DNA from 3 places in the Arthrobacter sp. P4_F11 genome. Region 1 is predicted to be linked to each of the others. Evidence: riboswitches for the same ligand, from Rfam matches in the RefSeq annotation. Region 1 holds a riboswitch; each other region holds the start of a gene.
What was found. Region 1 has a riboswitch for cyclic di-AMP ahead of AC1DRO_RS03435 (aggregation-promoting factor C-terminal-like domain-containing protein). Riboswitches for the same ligand answer to the same signal wherever they lie in the genome.
Positions count from the first base shown of each region.

Region 2: it holds a riboswitch for cyclic di-AMP, as region 1 does, so the genes downstream of both, AC1DRO_RS19315 (NlpC/P60 family protein) here and AC1DRO_RS03435 (aggregation-promoting factor C-terminal-like domain-containing protein) in region 1, are expected to answer to the same signal.
Region 3: it holds a riboswitch for cyclic di-AMP, as region 1 does, so the genes downstream of both, AC1DRO_RS00140 (hypothetical protein) here and AC1DRO_RS03435 (aggregation-promoting factor C-terminal-like domain-containing protein) in region 1, are expected to answer to the same signal.

Region 1 is NZ_JBFUJK010000002.1:89,299-95,463, forward strand. It holds gene AC1DRO_RS03425 (response regulator transcription factor) at 1-187, shown strand, start outside; gene AC1DRO_RS03430 (sensor histidine kinase) at 209-1,819, shown strand; cyclic di-AMP (ydaO/yuaA leader) riboswitch at 2,004-2,163, shown strand; gene AC1DRO_RS03435 (aggregation-promoting factor C-terminal-like domain-containing protein) at 2,163-3,002, shown strand; gene AC1DRO_RS03440 (bifunctional glycosyltransferase family 2/GtrA family protein) at 3,162-4,592, shown strand; gene AC1DRO_RS03445 (glycosyltransferase family 39 protein) at 4,589-6,165, shown strand, end outside.
Region 2 is NZ_JBFUJK010000021.1:43,015-49,179, forward strand. It holds gene fdhD (formate dehydrogenase accessory sulfurtransferase FdhD) at 1-851, opposite strand, end outside; gene AC1DRO_RS19295 (molybdopterin molybdotransferase MoeA) at 986-2,488, opposite strand; gene AC1DRO_RS19300 (DUF6457 domain-containing protein) at 2,485-2,772, opposite strand; gene mobA (molybdenum cofactor guanylyltransferase) at 2,794-3,465, opposite strand; gene AC1DRO_RS19310 (HNH endonuclease) at 3,560-4,060, opposite strand; gene AC1DRO_RS19315 (NlpC/P60 family protein) at 4,280-5,044, opposite strand; cyclic di-AMP (ydaO/yuaA leader) riboswitch at 5,340-5,509, opposite strand; gene AC1DRO_RS19320 (M23 family metallopeptidase) at 5,646-6,165, opposite strand, start outside.
Region 3 is NZ_JBFUJK010000001.1:25,656-31,820, reverse strand. It holds gene AC1DRO_RS00160 (phosphatase PAP2 family protein) at 1-698, shown strand, start outside; gene AC1DRO_RS00155 (DedA family protein) at 701-1,444, shown strand; gene AC1DRO_RS00150 (response regulator transcription factor) at 1,450-2,127, shown strand; gene AC1DRO_RS00145 (sensor histidine kinase) at 2,120-3,127, shown strand; gene AC1DRO_RS00140 (hypothetical protein) at 3,273-3,959, opposite strand; cyclic di-AMP (ydaO/yuaA leader) riboswitch at 3,967-4,170, opposite strand; gene AC1DRO_RS00135 (hypothetical protein) at 4,342-4,620, shown strand; gene AC1DRO_RS00130 (cation:proton antiporter) at 4,617-5,822, shown strand; gene AC1DRO_RS00125 (DNA alkylation repair protein) at 5,884-6,165, opposite strand, start outside.

The DNA.
Region 1 (6,165 bases):
GGAAAACCCGAAACGGGTCATCAGCAAGGCCCAGATCCTGGACCGTGTCTGGGACTACGACTTCGGCGGGCAGGCGAACATCGTGGAACTGTACATTTCCTACCTCCGCAAGAAGGTCGACGCCAACCACGCTCCCATGATCCACACGGTGCGCGGAGCCGGGTACGTCCTGAAACCGGCGGACTGATCCGTGCCCTCACTTTCCGGCATGACCCGCGTCCCCGGACGCGACTGGCGCAACCCGTCCACGTGGCATTTGCGCACCCGGCTGGTCCTGGTAGCCATGGCGCTGCTCGTGGCCATCTGCGGCGCTGTGGGCTTGTTCAGCTACGCCTCCATGGACCTCTTCCTCACCCGGCAACTCGACACCCAGCTGGACCAGGCCTCGCACCGTTCGAGCGAATTCGGCCGGCCCTCCTCGGACGATTCGGGCAGGCGTCCCGACCCCCTCGAAGCCCGGGGACAGGGCGTCGGGACGCTGAACGCACGGATAGTGGACGGCGAAGTCAGCAGGGCCGGATTCCTGGCCGGGGACGGCGCGGTCAAGAGCCTCTCCCCCGCCGACAACAACGTTCTCCTGGCCCTCACCCCGAGCGGCGTGTCCGTGGACCGCAACCTTTCGGCCGGCGCCTACCGGCTCACAGCCGCGCGCACACCGTACGGCGACGTGATCGTGACCGGACTCCCGCTGGCAGAAAAACAAAACACCCTGGCCTCCCTGGTCTGGACCATGGTGGTGGTGTCCGCAGGGGGACTCGTGCTGATCGGGCTCGCCGGCACGGCCCTGATCCGGCGGACCATGAAGCCGCTGGAACAGCTCTCCGAGGTCGCCACCAAGGTCTCCCGTCTCCCGCTGGACGCCGGCGAGGTGGCGCTCGGGGTCCGCGTCCCGACGTCGGCGGCCCATCCCGGAACGGAAGTGGGCAGCGTGGGCTACGCGCTGAACAAGATGCTGGACAACGTCTCCAACGCTCTCGAGGCGCGGCAGGAGAGCGAGATGAAGGTCCGGCAGTTCGTCGCCGACGCCTCGCACGAACTCCGCACCCCGCTGACGGCCATCCGCGGCTACACAGAGCTGATGCGGATGACCGAGCATTTCACCCCCGACGGCGAGAGGTCCCTCGCCCGTGTGCAAAGCCAGTCCGAGCGGATGACCACGCTCGTGGAGGACCTGCTGCTGCTGGCGCGCCTGGACGAGGGGCAGCCGCTCAAGATCTCCGACGTCGACCTCACCCAACTGGCCATCGAGACGGTCAGCGATGAGAAAGTCATGGCCCCGGACCGCATCTGGCAGCTGGAACTTCCGGACGAGCCCGTGGTGGTGCGCGGTGATGCGACCCAGCTTCACCAGGTCCTCGCCAACCTGCTATCCAATGCGCGCAAGCACACTGAACCCGGGACCAAGGTGGTCACGGGCGTTATGCGCTCGGCTGACGGCAGTGCCGTGGTCACCGTGACAGACAACGGCAGCGGCATCGCCCCGGAATTTATCGGCCGGGTCTTCGCCCGCTTCGCCCGGGCCGACGCCTCGCGCACCAATCCGGCGTCGAATCCCGCAGCCGTCCCCGCCGATTCTGCCGTCGCGACGGCGAGGGTAGGGTCCGGGGCCCCCGCACGCTCGTCCTCCGGCGCCGTTTCCGGCAGCCGCGGAGGTCACGGCACGGCGACCGCCGCGCCGACGTCCGAGGGCACCAGCGGGTTGGGCCTGTCCATCGTCCAGTCGATCGTGGAGGCCCACGGAGGAACAGTCGAGGTCACGTCCCGGCCGGGCCGCACGGAGTTCGCCGTGCGGCTGCCCGCCGCGCCGCCGCCGGCTTAACCGGAACGGCCGCCGTCGGCGCAAACGGCCCGGACCGGCCGGCCCGCGAACCCGGCGCAACCCGACACCCCGGCACTGTGACTCCTGTTACCAAAATGTGACTTAAGCGGCCAGGTCCTGTAGCGTCGTTAGCGTGCGCCGCCATCGGTGCCGCATATCCGGACGGACGCCAAACTCTGCCGCTTCCCGGATTCCGCTGGACCAGGCAGAGGCGGGGGACCCAGAGTTCCCGGGCATTCTGCTTTCATGCGCCCTCGGGGTGAAGCCGACACGTGATGTTCCGTGCGGCCGGATGACCTCATCCGAACCCGACAGCTAACTCCGCCGGCGTTGAGAGGCCACCATGACTGAATTCCAGGTACAAACACGCCCTGACGGCGGTTCGCATTCCCGCTCAGTTGGCGCAGCCAAGTCGCGCCACCGCGCCGAACCGGTCAAGCAGGCATCCGCCCTGTCGCGGTTCGCCGCCGGGCTCGGTGTAACCGGCCGCCGTGCCGCCGTCGTCACCGCCGCGTGCGCACTGCTACTGGGTGGCGGTGCCGCCAGCCAAGCGGCAGAGCCCGGCGCCCACACGGCGAATGTTGCGAGCCAGACGGCCACGATCGCCGACCCGCTGGCCAAGCTCAACTTCGAGCGGGTCCAGGTGGCTGGCCCGGGCGCTCCAGCGGAAAAGAACGTGGCTCCCCAGATCTCGGAGGTTAAGGCAGCCGAAGCGCTGATCCACGCCCCCGCTGCTGCCGCGCCGGCAGCCTCGGCAGCACCTGCTCCGGCCCCCGCGGCAGCCCCCGCACCTGCTCGGGTTCCCGCGGCAGCTCCCGCTCCGGCACCCGCTCCGGCACCGGCAGCCGCTCCGGCCCCCGCACCGGTCGCAATCGACGACCCCGCCGGCGCGCAGGCCTACGCCGCGTCCCAGCTGGGCCGCTATGGCTGGGCACCTGGCCAGATGCAGTGCCTGCACAAGCTGTGGACCAAGGAGTCCGACTGGAAGACCACCGCCACGAACGCCAGCAGCGGCGCCTACGGCGTGGTCCAGTCCCTGCCCGCCTCGAAGATGGCGAGCGCCGGCGCCGATTACATGACTAACTACCGGACCCAGATCAACTGGGGCCTGAACTACGTCAAGTCGCGCTACGGTTCCCCCTGCGGTGCCCTGAACTTCCACTACGCACACAACTGGTACTAAACCGGCACTAGCCGCCCCCGCCAAGGAGGCCCCGGATCCGCATGGATCCGGGGCCTCCTTGCGTCTCCACTGCGGGACCGGCCCGGCGGGCCAGAATTCCACAGTCCCCGCACAGCTTGACCCTAAAGCCCTCATATGGGCCGCCGGGAAAGTTGAGCCATGACATTCACAGACCAGGCCACAGGAACCCTGCCCCGCTCCACGGCGACGCCGGCTGGCCCGGCGACCCCCGAGGCACCCTCGGGGCTTGCGCTGGCCGACGCACCGGTCCCGGGCCCGATCGCCGGGGCGCTGACCGGCACCGGCGGCCGGCGCACGGCCATTGATACGCGCGCCAGCACGCCCCTGCTGGACGTCACCATCCCGGTCTTCAACGAGGAACGGGACCTCGAGGCCTGCCTGCGCCGGCTCCACGCGTACCTGCTCGGCGCCTTCCCGCATTCCTTCCGGATCACCGTGGCGGACAACGCCAGCACCGATGGAACGCTCAAGGCCGCGGAACGGGTAGCCCGCGAGCTGCGCGAAGTGACGGTGGTCCATATGGCGGAAAAGGGCCGCGGAAACGCACTTCGCAGGGTGTGGCTGGCCTCGCCGTCGCCGGTCCTGGCGTACATGGATGTGGATCTTTCCACTGATCTGGCGGCCCTCGGCCCGCTCCTAGCCCCGCTCATTTCCGGGCACTCCGACCTGGCGATCGGGACGCGGCTGACCCGCAACTCCCGCGTGGTCCGCGGACCCAAACGGGAATTCATCTCGCGCAGCTACAACTTACTGCTCCAGGCCCTCATGGGCGCCCAATTCAGTGACGCGCAGTGCGGCTTCAAGGCGATCCGGGCGGACGTGGCCCGGCAGCTGCTTCCCCACACGCTGGACAACGCCTGGTTCTTCGACACCGAGCTGCTGGTCCTGGCAGAAAAGTGCGGCCTGCGCGTCCACGAAGTCCCGGTGGACTGGACCGACGACCCGGATTCCAGCGTGGACATCGTCCAGACGGCCCTCGCGGACTTGCGCGGCATGGCACGGTTGAGCCGGGACCTGGTCTCGGGCCGGATCCCGGTTCCCGACCTGCGCGCGGCCCTGGCCCGTGGACCGCTGCCGGCCGCCTCGCGGGCCCAGGAACAAAGCCCCGGCGGAAGCCTCTTCGGACAGCTCGTCCGCTTCGGCAGCATCGGGGTGGCCTCCACCCTGGCCTACCTGGCGATCTTCCTGCTCTGCCGCGGGTTCGTGGACCCGCAGCTGGCAAACTTCCTCGCGTTGCTCACCACCGCCGTGGCCAACACTGCGGCCAACCGGCGCTTCACGTTCGGCATCCAGGGCAGCAGCCAGGCGGCTCGCCACCATTTTGAGGGGCTGCTGGTCTTCGGCATCGGGCTGGCCCTGACCTCGGGCGCACTCGCCCTCGTTCACGCCGCATCGGGAGCGGCACCGGACCGCTGGCTTGAACTGCTCACGGTCACCGCCGCCAACCTGGCCGCCACGGCCGTGAAGTTCTTGCTCTTCCGGCTGGTTGTTTTCCGCCACAGGCCCGCCGCTGCCGTTCCGGCGCCCCCGATCCTTCCCTCCCCCGCACAGAAAAGGCCAAGTAAATGACGGCAACCATCAGCCCCACCGCCGGAGCCCAGGGCGGTTCCCCGGCCGGCAGGCCGCCGGCCGCCGAGGAACAGCAACACCCGGTTCCCGGAGACGGCGGGACCGCGACCCATCTGCCCGCGTCCCCGGCGCCGGCCGCCCAAGGCCGCCGGGGCCGGCTGCTGTTCGGACCGCAGCCCCGCTGGGTGCGGCCCTCGGCAGCGCTGCTCCTGGTGATCACCGCGGCGTTGTACCTATGGAATCTGGAGGCCACCGGCTACGCCAACTCCTTCTATGCCGCGGCGATCCAGGCCGGGACCAAGGACTGGACCGCGCTGCTCTTCGGCTCCCTCGACGCCGGCAATGCCATCACGGTGGACAAACCCCCGGCCGCACTCTGGATCCCCGCCCTCGCGGGACGGATCTTTGGTTTCTCGGCCCTGAGCATGCTCATCCCCCAGGCGCTCATGGGAGTGGCCGCCGTCGGGCTTCTCTACCTGACCATCAAGCGGGTGTCCGGGCCGGCCGCGGGCCTGCTCGCCGGCGGCGCCCTGGCGCTGACCCCGGTAGCCGCCCTCATGTTCCGGTTCAACAACCCGGACGCGATGCTCACCCTGTGCCTGCTGCTGGCGGCCTACCTCACCACCCGCGCCATCGAGAAGGCCGGCTGGAAGTGGCTCGCCGCGGCCGGCGCGGTCATCGGCCTGGCCTTTCTGAGCAAGATGCTGCAGGGCTTCCTGATCGTTCCCGGGCTGGCCCTGGCCTACCTGTGGGCGGCGCCCGCCACCCTCGGCCGCCGGCTCCTGCACCTGCTGGCCGCCGCCGCCGGGATCGCCGTCGTGGCCGGAAGCTACGTTGTCCTGTTCCAGCTGACCCCGGCCTCGGTCCGGCCGTACATGGCAGGGTCGGAGACCAACAGCTTCCTGGAACTCACGTTCGGCTACAACGGCCTGGGCCGGATCACCGGGTCAGGCGGGGGCATGCCCGCCGGAGGAAACCTGGGAGGCAACCCCGGCGGCCCGGGAGGCAACGGAAACGTCGGCTTCGGCGGCGCGGCCGGGATCACCCGGATGTTCGGGACCAGCTTCGGCGGCGAGGTGTCCTGGCTGCTGCCGGCGGCCCTGATCCTGCTGGCCGCCGGCCTGTGGTTCACCCGGCGCGAGGCCAGGACCTCGAAAACCCGTGCGGCGCTCCTGCTGTGGGGCGGCTGGCTGGTCATCACGGCGGGAATCTTCAGCTTCATGAGCGGCACCGTGCATCCGTACTACGCCGTGGCGCTGGCCCCCGCCATCGCCGCGCTGGCGGGCATCGGTTCCCTGGAACTGTGGCGGGGCCGGGCCTACTTGCCGGCCCGGGTTGTCCTGGCCGTGACGGTGCTGGCCACCTCGGTCTGGTCCGCCGTGCTCCTGGGCCGCGACCCGTCCTGGCTTCCGGGGCTCCGGGTGATCATCGTGGTCCTGGGCGTGCTCGCCGCCGCGGCCCTGCTCCTGCGGGCGGACGGTATGGCGGCTCTCCCGGCGCGGTTCCGCAAGGCCGCCACGGCTGGCGTCGTGGTCCTCTGCCTGCTTGCCGGCGGGCTCGGAAGCACCGCGTG
Region 2 (6,165 bases), on a different contig from region 1:
ACCGCGACGCGTTGCTGGCCCGCGTACACGTTCAGGCTGGTCCCGCGGCTGAACCCGGCCAGGGTCATCCCGCTGGCCTCGGCGAGCTCGACGGCCAGGCTCGAGGGGGCACTGACAGCGGCGAGGACCGGGATACCGGCGAGGGCCGCCTTTTGGACGAGCTCGAACGATGCCCGGCCGGACACCTGTAACACGGTGCCCCGGAGCGGGAGCAGGCCTTCGCGGAGCGCCCAGCCCACCACCTTGTCCACCGCGTTGTGCCGGCCCACGTCTTCGCGCAGGCACAGCAACTCGGCCGAGCCGTCGTCGGAGATCCTGAAGAGGCCGGCAGCGTGCACGCCGCCGGTGACTTCGAAGACCTCCTGGGCGGACCGGAGGGCGTCCGGGAGGGCCGCGAGCGTTTCGACGGGGACAGTCAGCGGATCGTGTGCCGGGCTGTAGTGCGATGACTTCCGAACGGCATCGATCGAGTCAGTGCCGCAGATGCCGCAGGAACTGGAGGTGAAGACGTTGCGTCCGGTCTCGGGCCGGACGACGTCGGGCCTGAGCTGCGCCTCCACCACGTTGAAGGTCTGCATGCCGTCGGCGTCTTCGCCGGCGCAGAACCTGAGCGAGACCAGCTGTTCGGGAGACCAGATGATCCCCTCCGAGACGAGGAAGCCTGCGACGAGGTCGAAGTCATTGCCCGGCGTTCGCATGGTAACGGAGAATGACATGTTGCCGAGCCGGATTTCCAGCGGTTCCTCGACGGCAAGGACGTCCTCCCGATGCCGGACCGGAAATTCGAGGGCCTGCGGGGACCCGTCCAGGACGATCTTGTGCACCTTGCGGCGCTGTGTCACACGGCCCATCCGGTGCTCCTAAGCAACATTGTGTGCCGCTGTTTGAAGCTAGCGGCTGTTTGAATCTTTGGTTGGTTCCATCATTGTAAGTGCCTGATCCTGGCGGCGTGCCTTGTCCCGGTGCCGTCGCAGCAGGCCAGGGCTCAGCCCAAAAGGGCACTCCAGTCCACCGGACCGTCGCTGGCCGCGGTTTTCCTGGCGGTCCGCTTCGCCGCCGGCTTCTGTTCGGCGGCCGCCGCCGAAGCGTCAGGCAACGGCGCACTCCACGGGAGGGCGAAGGCGGGGACGAGTTCCCCCAGCTGCACGCCATGGGGCGGGACCACCAGCACACCGTCGGCGGCGGCCAGCCCCCGCATCATTCCAGGGCCGGTGTGCTGCGCCGGCGATGCCATGCCGTAGAGCAGCCGGAAGGGCATGAGCCGGGTCCGGCCCGGGTCGGCGTCAATCGTCGAGCCGCAGGGCACCTCGCTGAGCGGGGGGATCACGCCGTGCCCGAGTGCCGCCAGGAGTGGGGCACCGATCGTGGACAGCGCCATCATGGCCGCGAGCGGGTTTCCTGGCAGGCCAAGGATGTAACGGCCGTCCGGCAGCTCGGCCAGCACGGCGGGGTGGCCCGGGCGCATGGCGATTCCGTCGATCAGCAGGCGGCCGCCGAGCTCGGCGACCGAGCGCCTGAGGTGGTCTGTCCCGGAGCGCCCCGTGCCGCCGGTGGTGATCACGACGTCGGCAGGAAGGTTTTCACCGGCAGGATCGGTGTCCTCGAGGGCGGCGAGCCACTCGGCGTAGGTATCGCCGACTTTCACTTCTTCGGTACAGATCCCGCCGAGCATTCCCACCACGGCGGCCAGTTGGGGTCCGAAGGTGTCGCGGACCTGCCCGGGTGCCGGTATCCCGCTCGTCACGACCTCGGAGCCAGTGAAAACGAGGCGGACCACGGCCTTGCCGAGCACGGGGAGGGCGTCACTTCCGGCCAGCGCGGCGAGCGCCAGATGGGCCGGGTTCAGGACCGTGCCGCCCTTGATCAGGACGTCCCCGGCGGCGGCTTCCTCCCCGGCCTTCCTGATGTGGTCGCCGTTGCGCGGGTCTCCCGGCTTCGCGGTGCCGCCCAGCTTCAGGACGGGCAGGCCGTCGTCGTCGGCGTCGATGATGCCGCTTTCGCTGCGCAACACTGCCTTGGCCCCGGGCGGGATGAGGCCGCCGGTGGCAATCGGGCTGGCCTGATGTGGGGCCAGACGCTGGCCGGGTTCGGCCAGGATCCAGGGCCCGCTGCCGTTGACGGCCCAACCGTCCATGGCAGAGGAAGCGTAATGGGGCATGTCCTGCCGGGCAACGACGTCCGCCGCGAGCGTCCGGCCAAGCGTCTGCCGCAGCGGAACAGGGGCGGCCGGGATGGGAACGGCGCACTCGAACGCGAGTTGCCGGGCCTCCTGCCACGTGTGGGCCAGGTGTCTGTGCGGCTCCGCGGCAGTGTCCTCGTCCCCTGCGTCCTCGTCCGCGGTGTCCTGGTCCGCGATGTGAGGGCCTCCAGGGCCGTCTACGAGAGCCTCTCCACCGCCATCTCTGACGCCATTTCCGCCGCTATCGTTGACGCCATCTTCACCTGCGGCGGTGGCGGGGCCATTGCCGTCCGGGGCCGCAGCCGTCATGCCCCGGAAGTTTCGGCGGCTGCGTAGTCCTTGGCGAGCCGGCGGGCAACGGCCATCGCGGACTCCATGGACACGGAGTCCGTGGCCTGCCCGGAGCCGGAGGCCAGGCCGGCCGCAAAGCCGGCAATGAATGTGGTCAGCGGTGCCGCCGGGCGCACCACGGAATGGGCGGCCACGCCGGCCAGGGCGAGGACCTCATTCACGTCAATCTCAACGTCGTCCAGCTCCAGGGCCTGGAGCAGGGCACGGCACCAGTCTTCCAGTGTTTCGTCCTGGCTTTTCACCGTTTGCCTCCATGGTCGAGTTCAGCTGTGCATAGCCGGGCCGGAGCCCGGACCGCCGTCGGGAATCCTGCCGGATACCCCCAGTGCGGACGCGTCATCCCAGGTGTCGACGTCATCCGTGGAACCCGGGGGAACGCGAACTTCCCGCACGTCCAGCCTAGCAAGAAGGGCGAACACCGACGCGTTTTCCAGCCGGTCCCGGGACGCGGCGTCCGCGACAGAACGTTGTAGCCCAGCCGTGCCATAAAAGCCCGCAAGCGGCTGCTTCCGGCCGTCGGCCGAGACGGCCATGACGCCGTCGGCCCCACCCCTTTCCGGCGTGCCTGCAGCAGACGCGGCCAGCGCCTCGGCCAGGGCACGGACCGCGCCTTCCGACCGGGGCATGTCACACGCCAGGACGAGGGTATAGGGCGCGGCGGCTGCGTGCCGGCTCGCGTGATCGGCGGCCAGGGCGGCCAGCCCCGCCGCGATGGCTGCGGCCGGACCCGCGAAGGGCGGCTCTTCCCGGCAGGTCAGGACGCCGCCGGGCAGGCCCCCGGGGTCGGGGCCGACGACGACGGTGAGCCCCGCCGCGCCCGCGGCCCGCAGTGACCGCTCCAGGAGGGTGGCGCCGTCGTAGATCAGCCCGGATTTGGGCACGCCGCCGAGGCGTGAGGACCGCCCCCCGGCGAGAATGATGGCATCGAACTCCATCGGTTCAGCCTAGCCCGGCGCCAGCGGCCACTGAACAAGCCGTAACGTGCGCCGGCAGCGTCTCCACCGGCTGATCAGCCAGCAAGGAGGCAGATCAGGCAGCCGATTCAGGCAGCAGGAACGGATCCCAGGCCGGCGTCGGCTTCTCGAGTTCCTTGATCTGCCAGATGGCACCCTTTGGCGGGCCCGGAACAAAACCGATCTTCCAGCCCATCTCCGCCGGCGTATGGTCGCTCTTGGCGTTGTTGCACCGCAGGCACGCCGCCACCAGGTTCTCCCAGGAGTCGGCTCCGCCCCGCGATTTGGGCTGGATGTGGTCGATGGTGTGGGCAGCCTTGCCGCAGTACGCGCAGCGGTGGGCATCCCGGCGCAGCACGCCGCGGCGGCTCACCGCAGTCATCGTGTTATACCTGGGCCGGATGTAGCGGTTCAGCAGGATCACGGACGGGCGGCCCAAAATGTCCTGGGGGCCGACCACGGGGTCGTCCCCTTCGGCCACCACGCTGGCCTTTCCGGTCAGGACAAGGACGAGCGCCCGGCGGAAGGTGATGACCGCCAGCGGTTCATATCCAGCATTCAGAACGAGAGTGCGCATCCGCATACCTCTTCACGGCCGCACCCGCCAGCGGCACGAGGGCCGGCTGCCCTCTGCATGGTCGGGCTATGGATCGACAACACAAGAGTAAACACTCAAGTGCTGGATCACCGAATATTTTTTCACCGGCGCGGTCCTCAGCGCGGAAAGTTCACTGCGCGGCAACGCAAAAGACCCCCGCCTGGAGGCGGGGGTCTTTCGGAATGCTGGGGTTCGTGCTTAGGCGCCGACGCGGATGAAGACCGGGCCGGAGCCGACGTTGACGCTGTACAGCGCGGTGGTGCCGCCGTTCCAGCCGCCGTGCACTGCCATGCCGTTGCCGACGTAGACCGCGATGTGAGCCATGCCCACGCCGCCGTTCTGGTAGTAGGCGAGGTCGCCCGGGCGTGCCTCGGCGGCGCTCACGGTGCGGCCCAGGGACAGGTAACCTGCCGGCCAGCCGTGGTAGTGGATGCCGGCCGCGGCCAGGGCGTTGGTGGCCAGGGCGGTGCAGTCCTGCGCCACGCCGATCTGTGCGTAGGCAGCAGCGGCGATGGTCGCGCCTGCGCCGCTTCCGATGCCCGCGGGGGCCTGGGCAGCGACGCCGCCGCTGACGCCCAGCTCGGTGCCGCCGGCGCGGGTGGCCGTGGCCGTGGCGTCCTGGACCTTCACGACGGGCTTGGGAGCCTCGACGACGGGAGCCGGCGTGGTGGTCACGGCGGGCTTCTCGTAGGAGATCGCGATGGTGGAAGCGGCCGAGATGGTGGCCGGAGCTGCGGACTGGACTTCCAGGGCCGAAGCGGAGGTGGATTCGCGCTGAACATTGGTTTCAGCAGCGTTGGCTGCGATTCCGCTGGTCAGGACCAGACCGGAAGCTGCGGCGATGACCGCGGCCTGACGGCCCACGCCGCCGGCGTTGTCGCCGACAGCCTTAGCAATTACAGCCAGCGAGTTGGTCTTGGTGACCTCGGCGCGGTGCCGTGCAACGTTTGCACGAGTAGTCATTAAGTTCTCTCTTTCGTGATCCTTGGACCGCGCGCTTTCGGGCACGGACTGAGGACGCTCCGGCATCTTGGGGGTACGCCGGATCGCCCCGAAATGGGTTACTTAGCGAAGGGTGTACTGCGAAGACGCGCCAAAAGCGGAAACTGCATGCTGTCCGGGCTCGGTAGAGATTGAGCCTGCGGAACGTGATCCAATCCGGGCGCCGGCAAGGGCGGCACGTGATGTGGATTCCAGCGGGCTCGACAGAGCCTCGCCGGTGCGCATGCGCGCAGAATTGTGGCGTGAAGACACGAAAGTAGCCTCTCCCAATGCCTACGAGGTGAGCTGTCGGATTCGGATGGGAGTCACCCGGCCGCGCTGCTTCCTGGGAAGCTTTGCGACTTAACCCCAAGGCCTTCTTTCGAAGGCCAAAATTGGTTCCCCCGCCCCTGCCAGACGATGTAATGCGAACGGACCTTGAGCGGTGGCAGAGCTAGGCAATCCACTCAAGAGCGCCAACTTCGGAAAAGTTGGCGTGCTTCAAACCCTACAGCAGTCCGGATCCAATGTCACATTCAGATCACGGCGTGTCACAAGAAGTTGAGAGCTGCCCATCGTCTTTCTAGAGCCAGCCGAGCGGGTCAACGACTTCGCCGTTGACCATCACTTCAAAGTGGAGGTGGCAGCCGGTGGAGGCGCCGGTGGTCCCGCTCATGGCGACGACGTCACCGCGGGAAACCTTCTGGCCGACCTTGACCGAGGCCGAGGACAGGTGGTTGTACGTGGTCTCCAGTCCGTTGCCGTGATCGATGACCACGCGGTTCCCCCCGCCGAAGGGATGCCAGCCGTTGAAGGTCACGGTGCCGCTGGCGGCCGCGTGGACCGCCGTGCCGCACTGGGCGGCGAAATCCTGGCCGCGGTGGAACTCCCCCGCGCCCCCGGTAATGGGGCTGACGCGGTAGCCGAAGGGCGAGGCCGTGACCAGCTGGTCGAGCGGCGCACCCAGGGTGCCGGCCGATGCCGCGCGGGTGATGGTGCCCACAGACTGGGCGCTCAGCAGCTGCTTGAGTTTCCCGTCCGGATCACCCTTCGTGGTGACGGCCGTGCGGTTGAAGTCGACTTTGGCGGCAGCGGCAGCGGTG
Region 3 (6,165 bases), on a different contig from region 1:
GGCTGTGGGCCCTCCCCCAGGTCCGCCACTGGTTAGTGCTGGGCGTCCTGCTGTCGGCCGCCGTCGTGGCATTGGGCCTGGCGGCGCAGCTGACACCCGGCTTCAGCGCCGCCGAGCTCGGGGTCGATCAGGACCTGAGCCAGCACCACGCCGCCGCCCTGACCGCCGTCGCGATGGCGCTGAATGTCGTGTTTGGCCCGGTGGCGGGCCTCGCGCTGATCGGCGCCGCGGCGCTGTACATCTGGCTGTTCCGCGGCGGCCTGGCCAAGGCGATTGCCTTCGGCCTCGTGGCATCATCCGGCTGGGTGGCAAGTGAATTCTTCAAGCTCCTCGTGGCCCGCCAGCGGCCCAGCCCTGCCCTGCTGTTCGATCCCCTGGCTCCGGAAACGGGTTCCAACAGCTTCCCGAGCGGCCACGTGTCCTTTGCTGTGGCACTGGGATTGGCAGTGTACTTCCTGGCCAGTGGAACCCGCTGGGCCAAGGTCACGGCCGTCGCGGCGGCGGTGATGGCCCTCGTCGTAGCCTGGTCACGGCTGTACATCGGCGTCCACTACCCCACGGATGTCGCGGCGTCGTTCCTGGCCTCGAGCGCAGCCGTGGTCCTGCTCGCGGGACTGTGGAACCTTCTCGCGCCACGGATAGCGGCGCGGATCCGGGCCCGTTCGGGCAGCCGGCCGCTGGGCGCCGAGGAGAAATGAGAATGCCCGTCCTGGACGTTTTTGCCTCCCTTCCGGCCGTCCACGCCGCCGGAACATTGTCCCTGCTGGACCCGGCAAGCCTGCTCGCCGGGTTGGGCCCGGCCGCACTGGGTGTGATCGCCGTGATGGTCTTCATCGAATCGGGCGTGCTCTTTCCCTTCCTGCCCGGCGACTCCCTGTTGTTCACCGCAGGACTTCTGCACCAGCAGCTGCAACTGACGTTGCCTGTGCTGATCGGCGTCGTCACCGCGGCCGCGGTCGCCGGGGACCAGGTCGGCTACATGCTCGGACGGAAACTTGGCCGGCGATGGTTCAAGGACGACGCCCGGATCCTGAAGACAGCGCACCTGACCACCACGGAGGACTTCTTCCGCCGCCACGGCGGGGCCGCCGTCGTGCTGGCCCGCTTCGTCCCCATGGTCCGGACGTTTGCTCCGCTGACCGCCGGGACCGCGCGCTATGACTACAAATCCTTCACCCTGTGGAATATCACTGGCGCCGTCGCATGGGCGGCCTCCGTGACGATGCTTGGCACCTGGCTGGGGCATTTTGACATCATCGCCAGGAACATCGACGCCATCGTCGTGGCCATGGTGCTCGTCTCCGTCGTGCCGGGGGTGGTGCAGCTCATCAAACGCCGTCGGAACTCCCGCGGCGCAGGCGCAGTCGCAGACAAAGCCGCCGGCGACACGGCGGAAGAACCCGGGGCCGGACTGCGGACTGAGGAAATGGCCGCGGAAGAATAGCTGACATGACCTCCGCTGACCTTCCGTCCCTGCTGCTCGTCGAGGACGACGCCGTCCTGGGACCGCTCATCGCCGAGCTCCTGGACCCGGACTACCGGGTCCAGTTGGTCACCAACGGCCGCGACGGCCTCCACCAGGGGCTGACCGGGAGCTGGGACGTCATGGTGGTGGACCGCGGGCTGCCCGCCATGGACGGCATCGCCCTCATCACGGCTTTGCGGTCGAAAGGCATTGCCACGCCCATCCTGATCCTGACCGCGTTGGGCGATGCCGACGAAAAAGTCAGGGGCCTGGACGCCGGCGCCAACGATTACGTGACCAAGCCGTTCGACGCCGGCGAACTGGCAGCACGCCTGCGCGCACTGACGCGGACTTTCACTCCCCCGGCCCCGGCACCGGTGGCGATCGGGGACTGGGAACTGGATCCAACGCAGCGCTCCGTCCGTTCCGTCTACGGGCAAACGGTGTCACTGACCGCAAAGGAAGGCCAGCTGCTGGCAGCCCTTGCCGCGGAACCGGACCGCGTCTTCACCCGGGATGAGCTCCTCGCGGCGTGCTTCCACGCCTCGGAACAGCCCGGCGTGATCGATACCTATGTTCATCACCTGCGCCGGAAGATCTCCAAAGCCGTGATCCGCACGGTGCACGGCCTCGGATACCAGATCGGCGAAGCCCATGAGTGACGGCTGGCCGGCCGGCGGAAATCCGGACCACTCCATCCTGCGCAAGGCTTCCCTCAAGGTCGCGGTGCGGATCAGTGCTGCGTGCGCGGTCATGGTTCTCGGGCTGCTCGCCGCCACGGCGCTGTACCTCACGAACCAACTGGCCCATCCTGAAGTGCCGGGCTCGGCGACGGCCGGGACGGCCTACACCTACCTGGATTCCAAGGATGTCCTCGAAGCCATGATCATCGCCGGGGTAGCGGGGATCCTGCTGGCCGGCATCGTCGGGTGGCTCAGCGCGCGCAGCGCGATTCGTCCCCTCAGTGATGCCCTGGCAAGGGAGCGGCGTTTCGTCCAGGACGCCAGCCACGAATTGCGCACGCCATTGACCATCCTGGACACCAGGATCCAGCTGGCCCAGCGCAACACTGTGCCCGGCTCCAGGCAAAGCCACGACCTGGCCCGGATCCGGGAGGACGCCGCGACGCTGACAGGGATTGTCAACGAACTGCTCCTCGCGGCAACCGCGGAGGCCCCGGACCGCTCCGCGCCCCCTGCCGACCTCGCCGACGCTGCCGCCAGCGTCGCCGGCAGCCTCCAGCAGGTGGCAGAGCAGCGGCAGGTGCGCCTGGAATTCCATGCCGCTGCCCGGCCGCTGGCCCGGATCGAGAAGAGTGCGCTGCGGCGTGCCGTGCTGGCCCTGGCGGACAACGCGCTGGCCCACACGCCTCCGGGCGGCCGCGTGTCCATCACGACCTCAATCGAACAGAAGCGCGCCGTGATCACGGTGGCGGACTCCGGGACCGGAATCACCGGCGTCGATCAGGCCCGGATCTTTGACCGGTTCGTGCGGACGGCCGGCACCGGCACCTCACAGGGACAGCGGAGCTTTGGCATCGGCCTGGCCCTGGTCCGGGAGATTGCCGTCGCGGCCGGGGGCACCGTCGAGGTGGCCGCGACGGGCGGCGAAGGAACCGTCATGAAATTGACGCTTCCGCTCATGGGCAGCGGGAATCCCTGAGGACCCTGCGCCGGGGAAAGCTATGCCATCGGGATCCCGGACCCCCGAATGCGGAGACAGGAAAGACCGGCGGTCGAGTTGCCCCCAAGGGAACTCGACCGCCGGTCTTTCCGGACTGCCTGGCCCCGGGTCGGGGCCGTGCGGCTTAGGCGCGGACGAACGTCACGCCGCCGGTCGCGGTGAGCCAGGACAGCGGGTGGACCATGGTCTGGTTCTTGCCGTTCATGCCGCCACTGACCACCTGGCCGTTGCCGGCGTAGATGCCGACGTGGCCGGACTGGACCACCATGTCACCGGGCTGCGGCGTCGCTACAACGGTTCCAAGGCCAAGGAACGCGCGGGGACCGATGTCGCCAACGGGCTTACCCGCGGCGCCAAGGGCCTTTTCCACCATGGCAGTGCAGTCCTGGGTGATGCCCACCTGGCTGTAGGCGGCCGAGAGCATGATGGCGTTGCGTCCGCCCGCGGGCGCCGCGGCCGGCGCTGCTGCCGGAGCTGCTGCCGGAGCGGCCTGCACCTGGATGACGGGCTTGGCCGGAGCCTTGGGCGCCGCCGCCGGGGCTGCAGCGGGAGCCGGAGCCGGCGCGACGGGCTGTTCGATGACCGGCGCGGCAACAGAATCCACTGCGGGGCGCTCGAAGCTGATCTTGACGCTTGAATCGGCACTGACGGGGGCACTGACCTGTCCGGTGACGTCGACGTTCGACGCCGGAGCAGAGTCACGCTGCACCGGGGCGGTGGCGGCGTTGGCGGCCATTCCGCTGGTCAGGACCAGGCCGGATGCGGCGGCGAGGACGGCGGCATGGCGCGCAAAAGTATTGACTGAAGTCATGAAAAATGTAGCCTCTCCCAATGCCTGCGAGGTGAGCTGTCGGATTCGGATGGGAGGCACCCGGCCGCACTCCCGGGCCCGTCGTTTGCGGGCACTGTGCGGCTTCACCCCAAGACCTGCATATCAGCAGGTCAAAAGTGGTTTCCCCGTCTCTGCCGGACGTTGATGCGAGTTACCCCCGGGCCGCGGCAGAGTTAGGCAATCGGCTGGGGAGCGCCCGTATCGGAGACAACAGGCACTCATCAACCGTAGCGCGAACCGCACCCGAAAGTCACATTCAGGTAACGGAGCCATGATGCCGGGCCGCAATTTGCCCATAGGGCGGCGCCGTTTCCGAACATAGGATGATGCCATCAGCACCACCGGAAGCGGAGGCCCGAAAATGAACAGCCAGTGTGTCGCCATCTGCCAGTTGAGCACTCAGCCCCAAGAGGATTTCGACGTCAACACCGAGCTGCTGATCCTCGACGGCGGGGACGTCCACGTGACCACATGGGACGCGGAACCGCGTGACGGGGGTTTCGACGAGCACATCCTCAATGACCGGGTGGACGCGCTCGGGTACATGGTTGTCAACGACTGGGCCTTCCTGGACGGCAAGGCCTACGCGGTGGTGGAACGGCGGTCAGGCCCGGCGCCGGCCGGCCGCCGAGAACCGTGACCTTCCTGTCCCTGGCGCTGATCGCCGTCATCGCCCTGGCCGGCCCCCTGCTGGCCCTGCCGGCGCGCTGGCACCTGCCTGTCATGCTGGGTGAGCTGCTGGCCGGCATCGCGATCGGGCGCTCAGGCCTGGCCCTGGTGGACCCCGCGGACCCGACGTTCACCCTGCTGGCCAATATCGGGTTTGCGCTGATGATGTTCGTGGCAGGCACCCACGTTCCCGTGCGGGATCCGCACATCCGTGGCGCCCTCGGCAAAGGCTCCCGCCGGGCGATGGTGGCCGCAGCGGCAGCGGTGGTGGTCGGAACCGGCATCGGTCTGCTGTTCGGGACTGGACATGCTCCCCTCTACGTCGTGCTGCTGGCGTCCTCGTCGGCCGCCCTGGTGCTTCCAATCGTCGATTCCCTGCGCCTCGGCGGCCCAGATGTCGTCGCTATGACAGCGCAGGTGGCAATTGCCGACACGGCCTGCATTGTGGCGTTGCCGCTCCTGGTGGATCCGCCCCACGCAGTCCAGGCGGCGCTGGGTGTCCTCGTGGTGACCGGGTGCGCGGTAGTGCTCTTTGTCGGCTTGCGCTGGCTGGAGCGCCAGGGAATCCGTCGGCGCGTGCACCGGCTCTCGGAAAGCCGCAAGTTTGCCCTGGAGCTACGGATCCAGTTGGCCGTGCTCTTCACCCTGGCCGGTGTCGCGACGTGGAGCAATGTGTCTGTGATGATGGCAGGCTTTTCTTTCGGCCTGGTGATGGCTGCGGTCGGCGAACCGCGGCGGCTGGCCCGGCAACTGTTCGCGCTCAGCGACGGCTTCCTGGGTCCGCTCTTCTTCGTGTGGCTGGGTGCATCGCTGACGCTCAAGGACCTGGCCGGGCACCCGGACATGATGGCCCTCGGCCTGTTGCTGGGGGCCGGGGCCCTGCTGGCGCACGCCGACCTGGCTTTCCTGGGACTCCCGCTGTCGCTGGGGGTGTTGTCGGCGGCCCAGCTTGGCGTACCGGTGGCTGCGGCGAGCATCGGCACGCAGCTTCAGGTCCTGCTCCCAGGCGAGGCCGCGGCCCTGCTGGTGGGAGCGCTTGTCACCATAGCCGCGAGCGCCGTCGCCGGGTCACGGGCGGCGAGGACTTTCGCGGTCCCGGCAAATGCCGGCGGCAAGTCCGGAAATTCCGGCAGCGCCGTCGGGCAGGGCGATCCGGGGGGTCCGACGGCCTGACAGTCCGAATGTCTACATGCCTGGACCAAAGCCGGGCCGGCGGCGAAGGTTCGGAGGGTTATTATCCAACGGATGTGAATTGCAGCTCCGGCCTCCGCTTTGCCATCTCTGCCAGGACCCGGGAGACGGCATCCCGGACCGCTGTGCCGTCGGCGTCGAACGTCCCGCCCGGCTCGCCGAGCACCGCGTTGGCGTGCCGGACGAACCTGTCCCAGTCCCCCGCGCCCGCGCGCAGCGCCAGCAACGGCGAGAGAAGCGCGGCCCGGCGCAGCCAGGCATCGGGCTCGCGCACCCACCGGTCCAGCACGCTGTCGGCCCGCACCCTGGCCAGAACATCGAGTCC